Regions from separate parts of the Desulfoluna sp. HI9BLuna genome, predicted to be linked through region 1. Evidence: riboswitches for the same ligand, from Rfam matches in the RefSeq annotation. Region 1 holds a riboswitch; the other holds the start of a gene.
The links. A riboswitch is a leader RNA that binds a small molecule or an ion and turns the genes downstream of it on or off. The one in region 1 is predicted to bind cobalamin.

Region 2: another riboswitch for cobalamin. It lies ahead of ACOYW0_RS24695 (DUF2162 family putative transporter); the one in region 1 lies ahead of thiC (phosphomethylpyrimidine synthase ThiC).

What each region holds. Positions count from the first base shown of each region.
Region 1 covers NZ_CP186555.1:4,228,460-4,235,899, reverse strand. Annotated here, with positions in the region: gene ACOYW0_RS17150 (methyltransferase) at 1-273, opposite strand, end outside; gene cobT (nicotinate-nucleotide--dimethylbenzimidazole phosphoribosyltransferase) at 367-1,434, opposite strand; gene thiC (phosphomethylpyrimidine synthase ThiC) at 1,696-3,018, opposite strand; cobalamin riboswitch at 3,312-3,537, opposite strand; gene sstT (serine/threonine transporter SstT) at 4,065-5,318, shown strand; gene ACOYW0_RS17130 (DUF1254 domain-containing protein) at 5,435-6,955, opposite strand; gene ACOYW0_RS17125 (TetR/AcrR family transcriptional regulator) at 7,371-7,440, shown strand, end outside.
Region 2 covers NZ_CP186555.1:6,077,692-6,085,131, reverse strand. Annotated here, with positions in the region: gene ACOYW0_RS24710 (ABC transporter ATP-binding protein) at 1-69, opposite strand, end outside; gene ACOYW0_RS24705 (FecCD family ABC transporter permease) at 66-1,085, opposite strand; gene ACOYW0_RS24700 (ABC transporter substrate-binding protein) at 1,082-1,996, opposite strand; cobalamin riboswitch at 2,132-2,340, shown strand; gene ACOYW0_RS24695 (DUF2162 family putative transporter) at 2,547-3,278, shown strand; gene ACOYW0_RS24690 (MotA/TolQ/ExbB proton channel family protein) at 3,300-3,944, shown strand; gene ACOYW0_RS24685 (DUF2149 domain-containing protein) at 3,941-4,312, shown strand; gene ACOYW0_RS24680 (helical backbone metal receptor) at 4,448-6,454, shown strand; gene ACOYW0_RS24675 (cobaltochelatase subunit CobN) at 7,256-7,440, shown strand, end outside.

The DNA of each region.
Region 1 (7,440 bases):
CATGGGATGGGGCGCATCTGCCCCGAAGAAAAGCGCCCCTTCCTCGGAGACCCTGATCCCCCGCGGGGTCTCTTCCAGAAGCCCCAATACACACAAGGCCGCAAGGGCACGGGCCCCCAAGGATGGGTCCCACCCCACCTTGCGGCAGAGTTCCTCTGCCGTCACAGGTTCAGCGCCCACGATCTCGAACACCCCGGCGTCAAAGGCTGCCTCAAGCAACCGATACTGGCGATACCCCGTGAGCACGTTTTTGAACTTCAAATACGGTGTCATCTCACCCATCCATTCTCCAAAAATCACATACAAAAATACCCCTGCATGGCGTCATGCAGGGGCATCGTATCACAACCGGTTACAAAAATAACATTACCCTTTGGTGTGGGGATCCTTGATGGCCACCTCGTCGAAGGTAAGCACATCGGCCAGGATGCGGGTGGAGGCGTCCAGGAGCTCCATGGTCAGGGCCGCCCCTGTGCCCTCGCCCAGGCGAAAGCCCAGGTCCAGGAGGGGATCCACGCCCAGGTGATCATGCATGAAGGTGTGCCCCACCTCCACCGAACGATGGCTGGCAAAGAGGTACTCCTTGGCCGTGGGGGCCAGATCCCCTGCAATCAGGGCCCCTGCCGTGGAGATGAACCCGTCGCACACCACCGGGACGCCGTGGGCCGCAGCCCCCAGGACAAGCCCTGCCAGGGCGCCGATTTCGTAGCCGCCCACCTTGGCCAACACATCCACGGGATCCTTGGGGTCGGGCTTGTTCACCTCGATCCCTTTTTTGATCACGTCGATTTTGCGCTGAAGGGCCTCATCGTTGATGCCCGTGCCCCGCCCGGTAAGGTCTTCCACCTTTTCCCCGGAGAGCACGGCGATAATGGCCGTGGAGGGGGTGGTGTTGCCGATCCCCATGTCCCCGGTGCCGAGCATGTCCAGCCCGCCTTCGGCCACGAGTTCGTTCACAATCTCAATGCCGGCCTCAATGGCTGCCACAGCCTGCTCGCGGGTCATGGCAGGCCCTTTGGTAAAGTTCTCGGTGCCCCTGGCCACCTTTTTATGGATGATGGGAAGAGACGGATCAAAATCGGCCTTGACGCCGATGTCGGCCGCCAGGGACTCGGCCCCGGCGTGCTTGGCCAGCACGTTGATGGAGGCGCCCTTGATCACGAAGTTGTGGACCATCTGCTCGGTGACCTCCTGGGGAAACAGGCTCACACCCTCCTCCACCACGCCGTGGTCTCCGGCACAGGTCACCACCACCTTCTTTTCGAGCTTCACATCGATTTTACCGGCAATGGCTGCAAGGCGGGCGGACAGGGGTTCCAGCACCCCAAGACTCCCCTGGGGCCGCGCCTGGTCGGCCAGGCGGGCAAGGGCAAGCGTCTCAATCCCGCGATCGATCCCCACAATGGAACCGATGGTCTTTTCGAGCAATGTCATTCAGAACCCCTCCTCAATCAATCCAGTCAAAACATGCGCCCCCATGATGCCAGTGGTTGGAGACATGGCACCATGGGGACCAAAATGGTCGTTCGTAACAAATCGTCTTTGTAACGATTCAACTTGCCTCCGGCAGGACCACCGGAGGCATTGTAAGCTGAATGGCTACACGTCAATAACCCGTACCGTTGATCACGGGCACAGCCCGTCAGCGAATGCGACAACCCGAGGTACGAGGGTTGGAGCATTCGCGAACCTGGGTTACCCCTTGTAGATCTTGTCGCCTTTGATGTCGGGCTGGAAAACCTCCATCCCTTTTTTCATGGCGCAGAAGTCACCGCACATGGTGCAGGTGTCTTCCTGCTCGGGGGTGCGCTCTGCACGGATGGACTTGGCCACCTCCGGGAAAAGGAGGTGTTTTTCCAGATCGTCCCAGCGCATCTCGCGACGGGCCATGGCAGCCAGCTTCTCGGTTTCGCGGCGGTTGGGGTACTTGGCGATATCTCCGATGCGGGTGGCAAGGCGGGTGGCGCGCACGCCCTCACGCACATCCTGAACCGTGGGCAGGGCCAGGTGCTCGGCGGGGGTGATGTAGCAGATAAGGTCTGCGCCGAAACGGGCGGAGCTGGCCGCGCCAATGGCCGCAGTGATGTGATCGTACCCGGCGCCGGTGTCGCAGGGGATGGGGCCGAGGACGTAGTAGGGGGCGTTGCCGCTCATACGCTTTTCAAGCATGATGTTGCCCTCGATCTCATCCAGGGGCACATGGCCGGGGCCTTCCACCATCATCTGGCAGCCCATCTCGCGACCTAGCTCGGCCAGCTCGCAGTTGATGATCATCTCGGCCATCTGGGCGCGGTCGTGGCTGTCGTGGATGGCACCTGCACGGATTCCGTTGCCAAGGGAAAGCACGGCGTCGTATTTTTTCATGAGGGCACAGACGCGGTCGAACTGCTCGTAAAGGGGGTTTTCACGCTTGGTGGCGTCCATCCAGGCCACCATGAAGGTGCCGCCCTTGGAGGCAAGACCGCCATACCGGAATCCCTGGGCGCGGAGGCGCTCAATGGTGTACTGGTTGATGCCGCAGTGGATGGCCATGAAGGAGAGGCCGTCGTCGAGCTGCTGCTCAATGAGATCGAAAAGGTATTCGGGGTCGAGCTTGGAGGGATCCTGATACTTGCGCCCGGTCTCCTTGAAGGCCTGATAAAGGGGCACGTTGCCCAGGGGAAGGTTGGTGGCTGCCAGCACCTCGCGGCGGACAAGGTCCAGGTCCCCCCCGGCGGAGAGTTCCATGAGGGTATCGGCGCCCTCTTCCTCTGCGGCCAGGGCTTTTTCGATCTCGCTCTTGATGTCGCAGATATCGGAGCTGGTCCCGATGGAGGCGTTTACCTTGGTACGGAGGCCGGTACCGATGCCCACGGCAGGGCCTTTGTGCTTGGGGTTGTTGGGGATAACGATCTCCCCTTTGGCCACCAGGTCACGGATGACCTCGGGGGCATGCCCCTCTTTTTCGGCAACCTGCTGCATCTGGGGGGAAACCACGCCCTCCCGGGCCAATTCAATCTGGGTCTTGTCTACAGCCATTGTATCTCTTCTCCTTACAAGCATATCGGCGGGCTCATAAATATAAAGTACCGCCACCATGATTCGTTCGGCCACCGACTCCGACGGCGCCCCGGCTCCACCCGGGAGATCACCCGATGCCGCCATGAAATCCGTCTGTCGAAAGAAAGCAAGGAGTACAAACAGACAGCGCCGGAATTTCATGATCATTCCCACCAGCACCAACCCGTGCCGGTGAAACGCACCGATTTCAGGCAATAAAAAAAGGGCTCTGAGGTACATAGATATACCTCAGAGCCCTTTGCCATCGAACTCGGTCACGTGAGTCTCATGCACGTCTTCTGACTTCCGGGGTAAGAGCTCCCGACGCGCCTTCCCGCCCCCCTTCAGGAGAGGCAGTGACCGCTGGCATCTCTTCACATGATGAGGAGAAACCAACCTGCGCCGGGCCACCCGGTTACAGCGGCGGGACCGTCACGGATTTTCACCGTAGTTCCGTTTGCATGACACCGTATGACAAATTGAATGTGTACCCTGTTACCGGGTACTGTCCATCCTCTACACGAAACCGGCAAAGGGCGTCAAGGGGAAAAAACTCCGACGACAAGGGTAGCGAAAAGCACCTTGAAGGCGGCGTGAGGATGCGCTTTGCCCATCAGGGCCTTAAAAAAGCATTCGTCCAAAGAGAACGTTTAAGAAACATTATCTAAGATTTCAGATAGTTGGCAAGACTGTTTTTACGCATTCTTTCACTTTATTCGAGCACCTTAAATGTACCGGCTGTTTCAGGGCATACCAATAGGCATCCCAAATTTTACGACTCCCCCAAAAGGGATTCCAATCTCGCCGCCCCATGTTCCTTCACAACTCCATTTGGCCTTTATTTTACAATGTTGAAGCTCCTCCTACCTACATTTCGGCCTCAGATTCATGAATGCGTAAAAACATAACGCCCTCGTTACGAATAAGCCTATATGGAAATAAAATATTGACATATAAGCGATATTTCCCCTATGAAATGGTGATAGTGGAATTAAGGAATATTTAACCAACTTTGGGGGAAATTCATGAATCAAGTGACAGGGATTTTTAAAAAAATCGCTTCGGGAAGCCTGGTACTGCAGATTGTGATCGGGATCATTGCAGGTGTCATCCTTGCTCAGGTATCACCGGATACGGCAAACTCCGCAGGCCTGTTCGGCAGCTTGTTCGTCAAAGCGCTTAAAGCCGTTGCACCCATCCTCGTTTTTGTCATCGTCGCCTCTTCCATTGCCAACCAGAAGCGCGGCACCCACACCAACATGCGCTCCATCATCGGCCTCTACCTGGTGGGAACCTTTATGGCGGCACTCGTAGCCGTCACCTTGAGTTTTCTCTTCCCCACCAACATGACCCTGGTGGCCACAGACACAGCAGCCACACCGCCCAACGGTATCGGGGAGGTTCTCAACACCCTTCTCTTCAAAATCGTGGACAACCCCATCAACGCCCTGGCTACGGGGAACTTCATCGGCATCCTTGCCTGGGCCATTGCCCTGGGCATCGCCTTCCAGCATACGGGTGAAGCAACCAAGACTTTCCTGCACGACGTCTCCAACGGCGTCTCCAGCATCGTCAAGCTGGTTATCCGGTTTGCCCCCCTGGGCATCTTTGGCCTGGTCTCACAGACCATCGCCACCACCGGCTTTGAAGCCCTTTCCGGCTACACCCACCTGCTTCAGGTTCTTTTGGGTGCCATGCTCATCATCGCACTCATCGTCAACCCGGCCATCGTCTTCTTCATGACCCGGCGCAACCCCTACCCTCTCGTGTTCACCTGCCTGCGTGAGAGCGGCGTCACCGCCTTCTTCACCCGCAGCTCCGCGGCCAACATCCCCGTGAACATGGACCTGTGCAAGCGCCTCGACCTCAACGAAGACACCTACTCCGTCTCCATTCCGCTGGGTGCCACCGTCAACATGGCCGGCGCCGCCATCACCATCACCGTGATGACCCTGGCTGCCGTCCACACCCTGAACATTCAGGTCGACATGGCAACGGCGCTTCTGCTGAGCATCATCGCCTCCGTCTCCGCCTGCGGGGCCTCCGGTGTGGCCGGTGGCTCGCTCCTCCTGATCCCCCTTGCCTGCAGCCTCTTCGGTGTTCCCAATGAGATCTCCATGCAGGTCGTGGCCGCCGGTTTCATCATCGGCGTCATCCAAGACTCCGCCGAAACCGCGCTGAACAGCTCCACCGACGTGCTGTTTACTGCTGCAGCGGATCTTAACGCCCGAAGCACCGCCGCAACTGAAACCGAAACCGAAACGGTTGCAGCCGCATAAGCTTCCGCGCTTAAAGAGACAACACAAAGGGCCCCATGGGAATCGTTCCCATGGGGCCCTTTTTATTGACGACTCATTTTTGATCGGACCCGACTCAGCGGGGCACCAGGGGACCGTTACAGGCTCGACGACTCAACCAGTTCAGGATCTCCGGGCTTCCAGGTTTTGTCGTAAAACGACTCCAGGGGGCCGTAGAGACGCAAAATCGTGTTCCACCCCTTGCCCGGCACGGTCTGGATCCAATTATTCTCCTGGCCTTTGGGTGGCTTCGGGCTGAAGTAGATATCGTATGATCCGTCCTTGCGCGGCTTCAGGCCTTTCCGAAGATTGTCGATGCCGGGAAAACGCTGGTCGGTCTGCAGCATGGCGCGGGTCTGGTTGTCATAGAGGGTAAAGGACCAGAAATTCTTGGCCGGTACGTCTTTGGGAAGGTTGATCTTGTAGGTCTTGCTTCCGTCAAGGGCGTTGCCATCCTTGTCGAGATAGGCAATGGCGTACTGCGAGCCCTTGCCCACGTTCTTTTTTGCCATGGCAGGGGTGATCCCCGTGGCATAAAAATGCATGTACACCCGGGAATCCAGCAACCGGGCACCATCCAAAAGAAAATCGTAGCGCCCCTTGATAAAGGGGTTTGTCCAGACACGCTCTCCCGGATAAAGGTAATGGCGTTGATCCCGGGGCACGGCCGTCAGGGCCCGTGCCGTCACCGAACCGACCTTGGCGGCATCGGTGAGAATGTTCTTCATGCGCTCGTCCGGTGCGAACTCTTTACCCTTTTCAATGCCGATGGAGGCAAGGAGCCCACGGATTTCAGGGTCAAGCCCTTGCACGGGTTCGGCCTGGATCTGCGCGTCGATCTCCTCCCAGAAATGAAAATCCATGCTGTGGATGGTGTTGTGGTAGGTACCGGATACATTCACGAATGCCATCTCCGGAGGGTTGCCCTTTTTTGACAGGGGGTAGATCCGAAACGCCTTTCTGGTTGCATCCACAGCCGGTTTGGGCGAGCCATCCACCTGAAATCCCCGCCAGATCACCCAATGCCCGTATGTGTCTGACCTTACCACATGGTACCCGTTCGGCACGTCCTTCCTGTAACCGGGCGGTACGATGAGCAATTTCCCACCCTCACCCTTATCCGGGCCCGCGTTGCCGAAATCCACGACATAGTGAAACCAGGCATCGTTGATGAACCCCAGCACATTGGGCGGAGTCTCAATGACCATGGGCTCCTCGCCAAGCTCCATCCAGGCCGCCATATATACCGACACGGTGTTCGGGGTCAGCCAGAGCGCTTTGGAGTCCATGAGATCTTCGAAGAGAAGGGCTGTGCTGTTTGCCGGTCCGAATGCCAGAAGCCCTTTTTCCATGGCATACATCGAGGCAATGGGAATGGTGGCCAGAAAGGCCTGGGTCGCACGCTGGAGATCAAGCTGGTCGTAAACCTTTTGGATCGTGGGCGCATCAGGCACCCCATCAAAACCGGTGAGCACCCCGATGGAGGTCTCCAGCTTGTCCGGCGTGGAAATGCCTGCGGGCACCTCGGTGGTCATCTTCATGGCAGCCTGCCCGGCCGAGGGCAGCCCAACCATGGTACAAAAAAACAACAAGGCGAAAACCGGCAACTTCGTGCTCATGACGTTTCTCCTTGATTCATGGGGTTATGGGTCGTTTTTTTCCTTTCCCGTCGCCCTTGGGGACACGGTTATACCAGTGAGATTAAGCATGGTGAGGCGAGGTTGTGACGGGCGGCATGGGGGAGACAAACCCAGAAGGGTTTATCATTAATTCAAGGCAGATACACTCAGCAAGTATCTCACAGACACATTTACTGAGTCCAGCGCAATCTGTCCCTTCGTTCCAGCAAAACACTGGCCCTAAAAAGCGTGTCCCCTGTTATATGATGCTGTTTCCTGCCCCTCGGGTTTTCGGTGTACCCATGGCTGCTACCCCCCACCTTTTTCAAAAATACTCTCCACTTATCCTTGACTCTCAGCAAGCCACCATGCAAACATACCATACCGTATGGTATTAAATAAAAGGAGAGCGGCTTTGAGCAACCCACAGAACAAAGAGAAGAAAAAGGCCAGGCGCAGCGCCGTTGAGTTGCTGGACGCCGGAC
Region 2 (7,440 bases), 1.8 Mb from region 1:
GCCGTAGCCCGTGGAGAGTTCACGGGTGGAAAGGCTGGCTGCCGTGGCCGCATTGTTGCGTGTCATCATCGGGCCCTCCTTTTAAGAAGCATGATGAACAAAGGGGCCCCGATCATGGCGGTGATCACCCCCACGGGAATCTCTCCCTCCCGGGGAATCCAACGGGCCAGCAGGTCGCAGATCACCATGAAGGCGCCTCCGCCCACGATGGTGGCAGGCACCAGCACCCGGTGGTCCGAGCCGAACACCTGCCGGAGGATGTGGGGCACCACCAGGCCCACAAACCCCATGAGGCCGCTCTGGCAGACCATGGCGCTGACCATGAACGAGGTGGCGATAAGAAGGATAAGGGTGGTCCGCCGGATGGAGACCCCCATGGCCCTTGCCATCTCGCGCCCCATGAGCATGAGGTTCATCTTGTGGGAGAGAAGAAAGATCACCACAAAGCAGGGCAGTACCAGAAGGGCCACCATGCCCACCTGGGGCATGTCTGCTGAGGAGAGGTCTCCCATGAGCCAGAACATGATGTCGTGGAGCTTGTTCTCTTCGGAAATGGAGATGAGAAACATAATCACCGCCGAGCAGAAGGCGTTGACCATGACGCCGGATAACAGCATGGCGTCCCGGCCCACCCGGCTTTCGCCCCGTGAAAGGACAAGCACCAGGAAGAGGGTGACCATGCTGCCGGCAAAGGCGGTGAGGCTGACCCCCGGCACACGGGCAAATCCGGCAAGGATCCCCATGATGGCACCGGTGGCCGCACCGCCGGAGATGCCAAGGATATAGGGCTCGGCAAGGGGGTTTCCCAGAAGGGCCTGAAAAACCAGCCCCCCTAAGGAGAGCACTGCCCCGCAGAACAGGGCCATGAGCACCCGGGGCAACCGGATGCGCTCGATGATGGCAATCTGGAGGCTGTCTGCCTGGGAATCACCCGTTATGAGCTGTGCCACAGGCGTAAGGTCGATACCCGAAGGCCCAGTGGCCAGGCCCAGGAGAACCGCAGCCCCAAGAACCATGGAGAGCAGGGCGGTGATGAGGAGGATTCGTTTCAGCAGGCGCCCCCGTACCCTGGATGTGTCGTTCACCGGGCCGCCTCCTCAAAAAGGGTGGGATGGATCAGGGCCGCCAGCATGGCAAGGCCCTCCACCACACGCGGGGTGGGGCGATCCAGGATGTCCGAATTCACGACATGGATGTTGTTGGTTTGAACGGCGGGAAGGGACGGCCAGCTTGCCCACTCCTGTCTCATGGTGTCGAAGTCGTCGTTTCTGGCCATGGAGGTGATGATGATCATCTCCGGTGCCAGGGCCAGGACCTGTTCCTTGGAAAACCGGGGGTAGGGCGTTTTGCTGGTGACGACGTTTTCTCCCCCTGCCCGGCGGATCATTTCGTTTAAAAAGGTGTTTTTGCCCACGGAGACGATGGGGGAGATCCCGATCTGGAAAAAGAGGCGGGGTTTATGGGATGCCCCGGCAATGGTCCGGTCAATGGCCTCCAGCTGCGCGCCCATGGCATCGGTGATGGTTCTGGCCTCACTCGTTGCATTAAGGAGGTTGCCTATCTCATTGATAGAACGAATAATCGTGTCGATACCGTCGGGGTTGACCGTGTACACGGGGATGCCGAAGGCCTTGATACGCTGGATCACTTTATCCGGGTTGCCGTCCTTCACCGCCAGGCAGAGGTCGGGCTTCAGGGAGACAATGGTCTCCAGCTCCGGTCGGATATAGCTGCCGACCCGGGGAAGTTTTTGTGCTGCCGCAGGGTAGTCGCTGTATCGGGTGACCCCGGCAAGGAGATCTCCCTTGCCCAGGGAAAAAACGATCTCGGTGATGCTGGGGGCAAGGGACACCACTCTTTTGGGGGCGTCCGGCAGATCAACAATACAGCCTGTGGTGTCGGTGACGCTTTTGGCCTGCACACGGGCAGCGAAGAGGCCGCACCAGGCCACGCCCAAAGCGAGAAGGAAAAGGGTGCGTAAGGCTCGATTTTTCATGATGTTATCCATGACCTCCCACGAAACCGGGTCCGCGCATATCTTTGGATATGCTTGAATCCAAAGGGTTCGAGCCTGATTGCCGGATTCTCCCCACAGGGAAAATTATCCTTGACATAGGACATTTCTATGGAATAGTAAACGAGAAATTCAGGTGCTTTTCCCTTTGCATGGCTCAAGGGGAGAAGAGAATAGGGAATCCCGTGAAATTCGGGAACGGACCCGCCGCTGTAAGTGGGGACTGTTTTGGCCACCATGCCACTGGGAGTTGTTAAACACTCGGGAAGGCGCGCCGGACGGGACGATCCACGAGTCAGAAGACCTGCCTGGATGGAGATGTCTCGATGCCCGTGGTAAAGGCTGAGATATGCCGCGATGCATGCACAGATCGTGTGTCACGCTTTTTTTGTGGGAAAATACGGATCCCCGCACCTTAAACCTACAGGTGCGGGGATTTTTTTGTTTTCACGCCCGCACCCTCCATCCCGGCTTTACGCAACCCGACGGAGACCACTCCGTTGCCGTATGATTTGGAAGGAGTACACGTACCATGGAATGGAAAAGCCTGATTGCCGGATTGGTCTTTACCATGGGAATGTACGCCGCCAAATGCGGCATCGGCCTGGCCTGCGGGTGGTCGCAAAGAAAGAGCCGCCGCCTTGCCTTCATCGCAGTGGCGGCTTTGGCCTATACCCTCCTGTTCGCCGGGTGTTACCTGCTCCTTACCCGTGTCAATCTGTTAAACAAGCTCCTTATCGTAGAACACCTGGTGAAGTGGGCCATGGCCGTTCACGCGGCCATGGCCTCGCTTCTCCTCGTGTGGGGCTCCGCCTTGCTGAAAAAACCTGCCGAGGGATCAGGGCCCGTGCGGGGATGGCTGCTCTTTGCCCTGCCGTGCCCGGTGTGCATGGGGGTTATTCTGCTGACCATCGCCTTTGTTATCGGGCTTTTCCCGGAGAATGCTTTTGGCATGACCGCCATGGCCTGGGGGATTTTCGTCCTCGTTGCATCGGTTGGTTTTCTGACCACCCGATGCCTGGGGGCCCGGTTCGGTACCCCTCACCACGTCATGGGAACGATGATGGTCCTTGCGGCGCTCTGGTTTCTCCTGACAATTCTGGTGGTTCCCCATGTCTCCGAGTTGCCGGATGTTTTTGCCATGGCATCCGGCGCAGCCGATTCGGCCCGCGGCGAGGGGAACGCACCTATTGCTGCGGCCATTGTTGCATGTTGCCTCTTTGGGGGCGGCATCTTTCTGGATCGTTTTGTCCATACCCATTGACGTTTTTTTAAGGATTCGTACGTGCAAACGGCAGCTCTCATCAAAAGTTATATCTATGTGGTCTCATCATCCCTTCTCTACCCGGTCCTGATCCTTCTGGCCTTTCTCACCTTCTGGGCCGTGGTGTGTGCCGGGGCCCTCTTTTCCGAATGGGTACGAAGGCATCGTATGGCGGTGGAAAACGACGGCCCGGATGTGTTCTTCCGGCCCGACCATGACCTGCATACCACGCCCCGGGTCAGCCGTTATGTGGCCCGGCTCAAAGGCCTCCTGGAAAAAAACGGCGGCGCCTCGACCCTTGAGGTGGAGGGACTCCTTCAGGACACCACGCGCCGGCTTTTTTCCTCTCTTGACGTGTATCGCCTGGTGGTTCGCGTGGGCCCGGGCCTGGGCCTCATCGGCACACTGATCCCCATGGGAACGGGGCTGGCCGCCCTGGGACAGGGGGACCTGTCCATGCTCTCTTCGGAGCTGGTCATTGCCTTTACCACCACGGTGGTGGGCCTTGCCGTGGGACTCCTGGCTTATCTGTTCCTCGTCATCAAGACCCGCTGGGCCGATGAGGACCTCCTGAACATGGAGGTGGCCACCGAAGCCCTGGCCGGAACCCCGCAAGGCTCATCGGGCAACGGGACAACAGGGGCACCTGCCGGGGAGGCGGCATGAGGTACCTGAAAAAACGACGCTACGCCGTGGGGGGCGGAAATCAGGGGAGGCCCATGGCCTCGGACCCCATGGACGGGGTGGCCAACCTGTTTGACATCGGCCTGGTCTTTATTGTGGGGCTCATCGTGACCCTGTTTTCCACCTATCGTCTCCACGACCTCTTCAACGAAGAGAGCGAGATGACCATCGTCAAAAAAAACAAAAACGGGGAGATGGAGATCATTACCAAATCCAAGCGAAAAATCGAAGCGCTGAAGGTCTCCAAAACCATGGGAGAAGGGGAGGGGCATCGCATGGGCGTGGCCTATCGTCTGGAAGACGGTTCCATGGTGTACGTTCCCGATGGAAACGAGGCTGCACCGGACTAACCCGGATATTTCTCGAATCGAGTACCCCCATATTCAAGGCCTGTTTGTCAATTTTTCCAAACGTGTTGCCCCGGCAGGGCCGCTGGAGACAAGCGGAGTCATTATCGTTTACGCCACGCAATCAGGAACCCGACCATGACATGGATCCGCCGGGGGATGGCAGCGGCCGTCCTTACTCTTTTTCTCTTTGTTTTTCTACCCGTTGCCCGGGCTGTCACCATCACCGATTCCACGGGCCGTACCGTCACCTTTGACCAGCCGCCCACACGGGTGGTGTCCCTGGTGCCGTCCCTCACCGAGGCCCTTTTTGTCATGGGAGCCGAGGATCGGGTGGTGGGGGTGACCCTCCACGACACCTGGCCCGCTGAGGCCAACACCAAAACCGTGGTGGGCGGATTCTTCAGGCCCTCGGTGGACAAGGTGCTTACACTCAACCCCGACCTGGTGTTTGTCTCCGGCATCCAGAAGGAGATGATTGAGGCCCTTGAAGGCACCGTACTCGTTGTGCAGCTTGACCCGGGCTCCGTGGACGAGGCCTTCGGGCAGATGCGGCTCATGGGACGCATCATGGGCTGCGAGGCAGGAGCGGAGAAAATCATCACGGACAACCGGCAGATCCTTGCCGATATCCGGAAAAAAGTGGCGGCGATTCCGGCTGACAAACGCAAACGGGTGATGCGCCTCATGGGCCGCACCAGCATCATGACCCCCGGGGCCGACTCCTTTCAGCAGGAACTCATCAAGCTGGCCGGGGGCATCCCCCACGGGATCAAACGGGACGGCGCCGTGATTTCCATGACGGACAAAGAGTTGATCGACTTCAAACCGGACGTCATCTATGGATGCGGGGGAGACAAAGAGGCCGCAGAGCTTCTTTACGCCAACCCGGCCTTTGAATCGATTCCCGCCGTCAAAAACAAGCGCATCGACTATTATCCCTGCGAGCTCACCTGCAGGGCCTCCACCCATGTGGGCTATTTTGTCTCCTGGCTTTCGTCAAACCTCTATTCCGCAGAATTTTCCATTCGGAAAAACCAGATCCACCCCGATGCGATAATCGATCGTACGCCGGTTCCCCTGGACCTGGCGTATGTAAAGAAAGCCAGCTTAAACCACGCCACCCTCTACGATTTTCCCTCCAGGAGCCTGGAGGTGACCTTCACATCCCCCAAGACCATTCTCTCCACCCTGGACGGCTGGCGGGAGAACATCACCACCGTGGGCAACAACTACATGCCGCCCCAGTGCTGGCGCCTGGCCCACGAAGGGGGCTTTGAGGGTATGAAGCAGGACATTGTTGCCATGCTGGGGATCAAGGGGGAGACCACGAGCTTTCTCTTCACCGGTGCCGACATGGACAACTTCAGCAAAAAAACCGCCTCTTTCCGGGACATGAGCGTCACGGTGCTGGCAACGGCCGGGGTCTGCTCCAACGCCATGCGCATGGGCAAGGACACGGGCAGCTATTACGAGCCCGGTACCATCAACATACTCATCCTGCCCAACATGCACCTATCAAAGCGTGCCATGAGCCGCGCCATCATCTCGGCCACCGAAGGCAAAACCGCCGCCCTCCAGGACCTGGACGTGCGAAGCAGCTACACCCCTCTGGTGAATCCTGCCACGGGAACGGGCACGGACAACATCCTCATCGCCGAAGGGGAGGGCGTTTCCGTGGACAACGCCGGGGGCCACACCAAGATGGGCGAGCTCATCGCCACGGCAGTCTATGAAGCCGTTACCGAGGCGATCTTCAAGCAAAACGGCCTCACGGCGAATCGCAGCGTGTTCAGGCGTCTCAAGGATCGGCAGCTTACCGTCTCCGATCTTGTGGGAGACAGCTCCTGCCCCTGCAACGCATCTTCCGGCGGTACGGGCATCCCCGCCTACGCCAAGCTGGAAACCCTGCTGCTGGAACCGAAGTACGCCGCCTTTCTGGAGACCGCCATGGCCCTCTCCGATGCCTGGGAGCGCGGCCTGGTCACCGATCTTTCCGCCTACAAAGGCTGGTGCAACCAGATGGCCACGGAAATCGCAGGGGGACAGGTTCCCGATGAGAGCTTCACCGGAGAGACTGACCTGCCCAAGCCCCTTGGCCTTGCCGTGGATGCCCTGCTTAAGGGGATTGAATACAAAAAATAAGAGAACTGGTTAAAGTGCATGGAAAAACCTGCCTCCGGCGGCGAGGTGAGCCACCTCGAAAGCTTATTGCCATTGCGCTTTGCCCTGAGGAACGAAGGGCAAAGCACAATGGCCTTCGGCTCGGGCTGCGCCCGACATGAACGCTGATGGTTTATGCGGACTGGATCGCAAGCTTCGACGTTACAGGATACGTTGTCACCACTTGCCCTGTGTTGATTTAACCGCACGGCCTTCTATGGTTAAAGTGGGTGAAAAAAAACAGGCCTCCGGCGGCCAGGGAATAAATCCTCTGGACCCCAGGTTTCTGAAAGAATTTGCCCCTCGTTCCTCGGGTCAAATCACATCCGTATTCAGGACGAGGCGAAGCGAATTTGGAAATGTGTATTTACCGAATTTTTCAAATAGTTATTTTTCGGCAGGGCCGCGGGAGGCACAAGCTATACAGTTATTTCTTGTATAAAGTTTGGGCTTTGGTTGTCGTTTGGCCGTGACATGAAAAAAAACCGAGAAAAATCGACCGGAACGGAGCGCCGCACTCCGGTGCGGCTTTTTAGTTCGTCGTTACCCGTGCCGCACAGGAGTGCGGCGCTCCAGGGGACAAGAGTGTTGCCGATGGCCCAAACGATGAGCAAGGCCGAGGTTTGTTTGAAAGGCGGATGTGATTTTCTCTGAGGAACGAAGGGCAAAGTACATTCACAACCTTCTTTCAAGGTGTTTTGCCTAAGTGGCTTCGCTACCCTCGCCGCCGGAGGCATCGCATTTGTATGTTTTTTAGAAATCTGATTTATCCACGAGAAGGCATTGTCATTGAGAGTATTTGTCACCACATGTCTGGCCTGTCTGTTTTTTGCCGTGTCCGTCCACGCAACAACGGTTTCTCTTGTCATCAGCGAATCGGACACCGGGGTGGTGAGCCGGGGGCTTTCCGAGCTCAGCGACACCGAGGACATCGAAGCCCGTTACTTCACCCACGCCGAACTCCATGC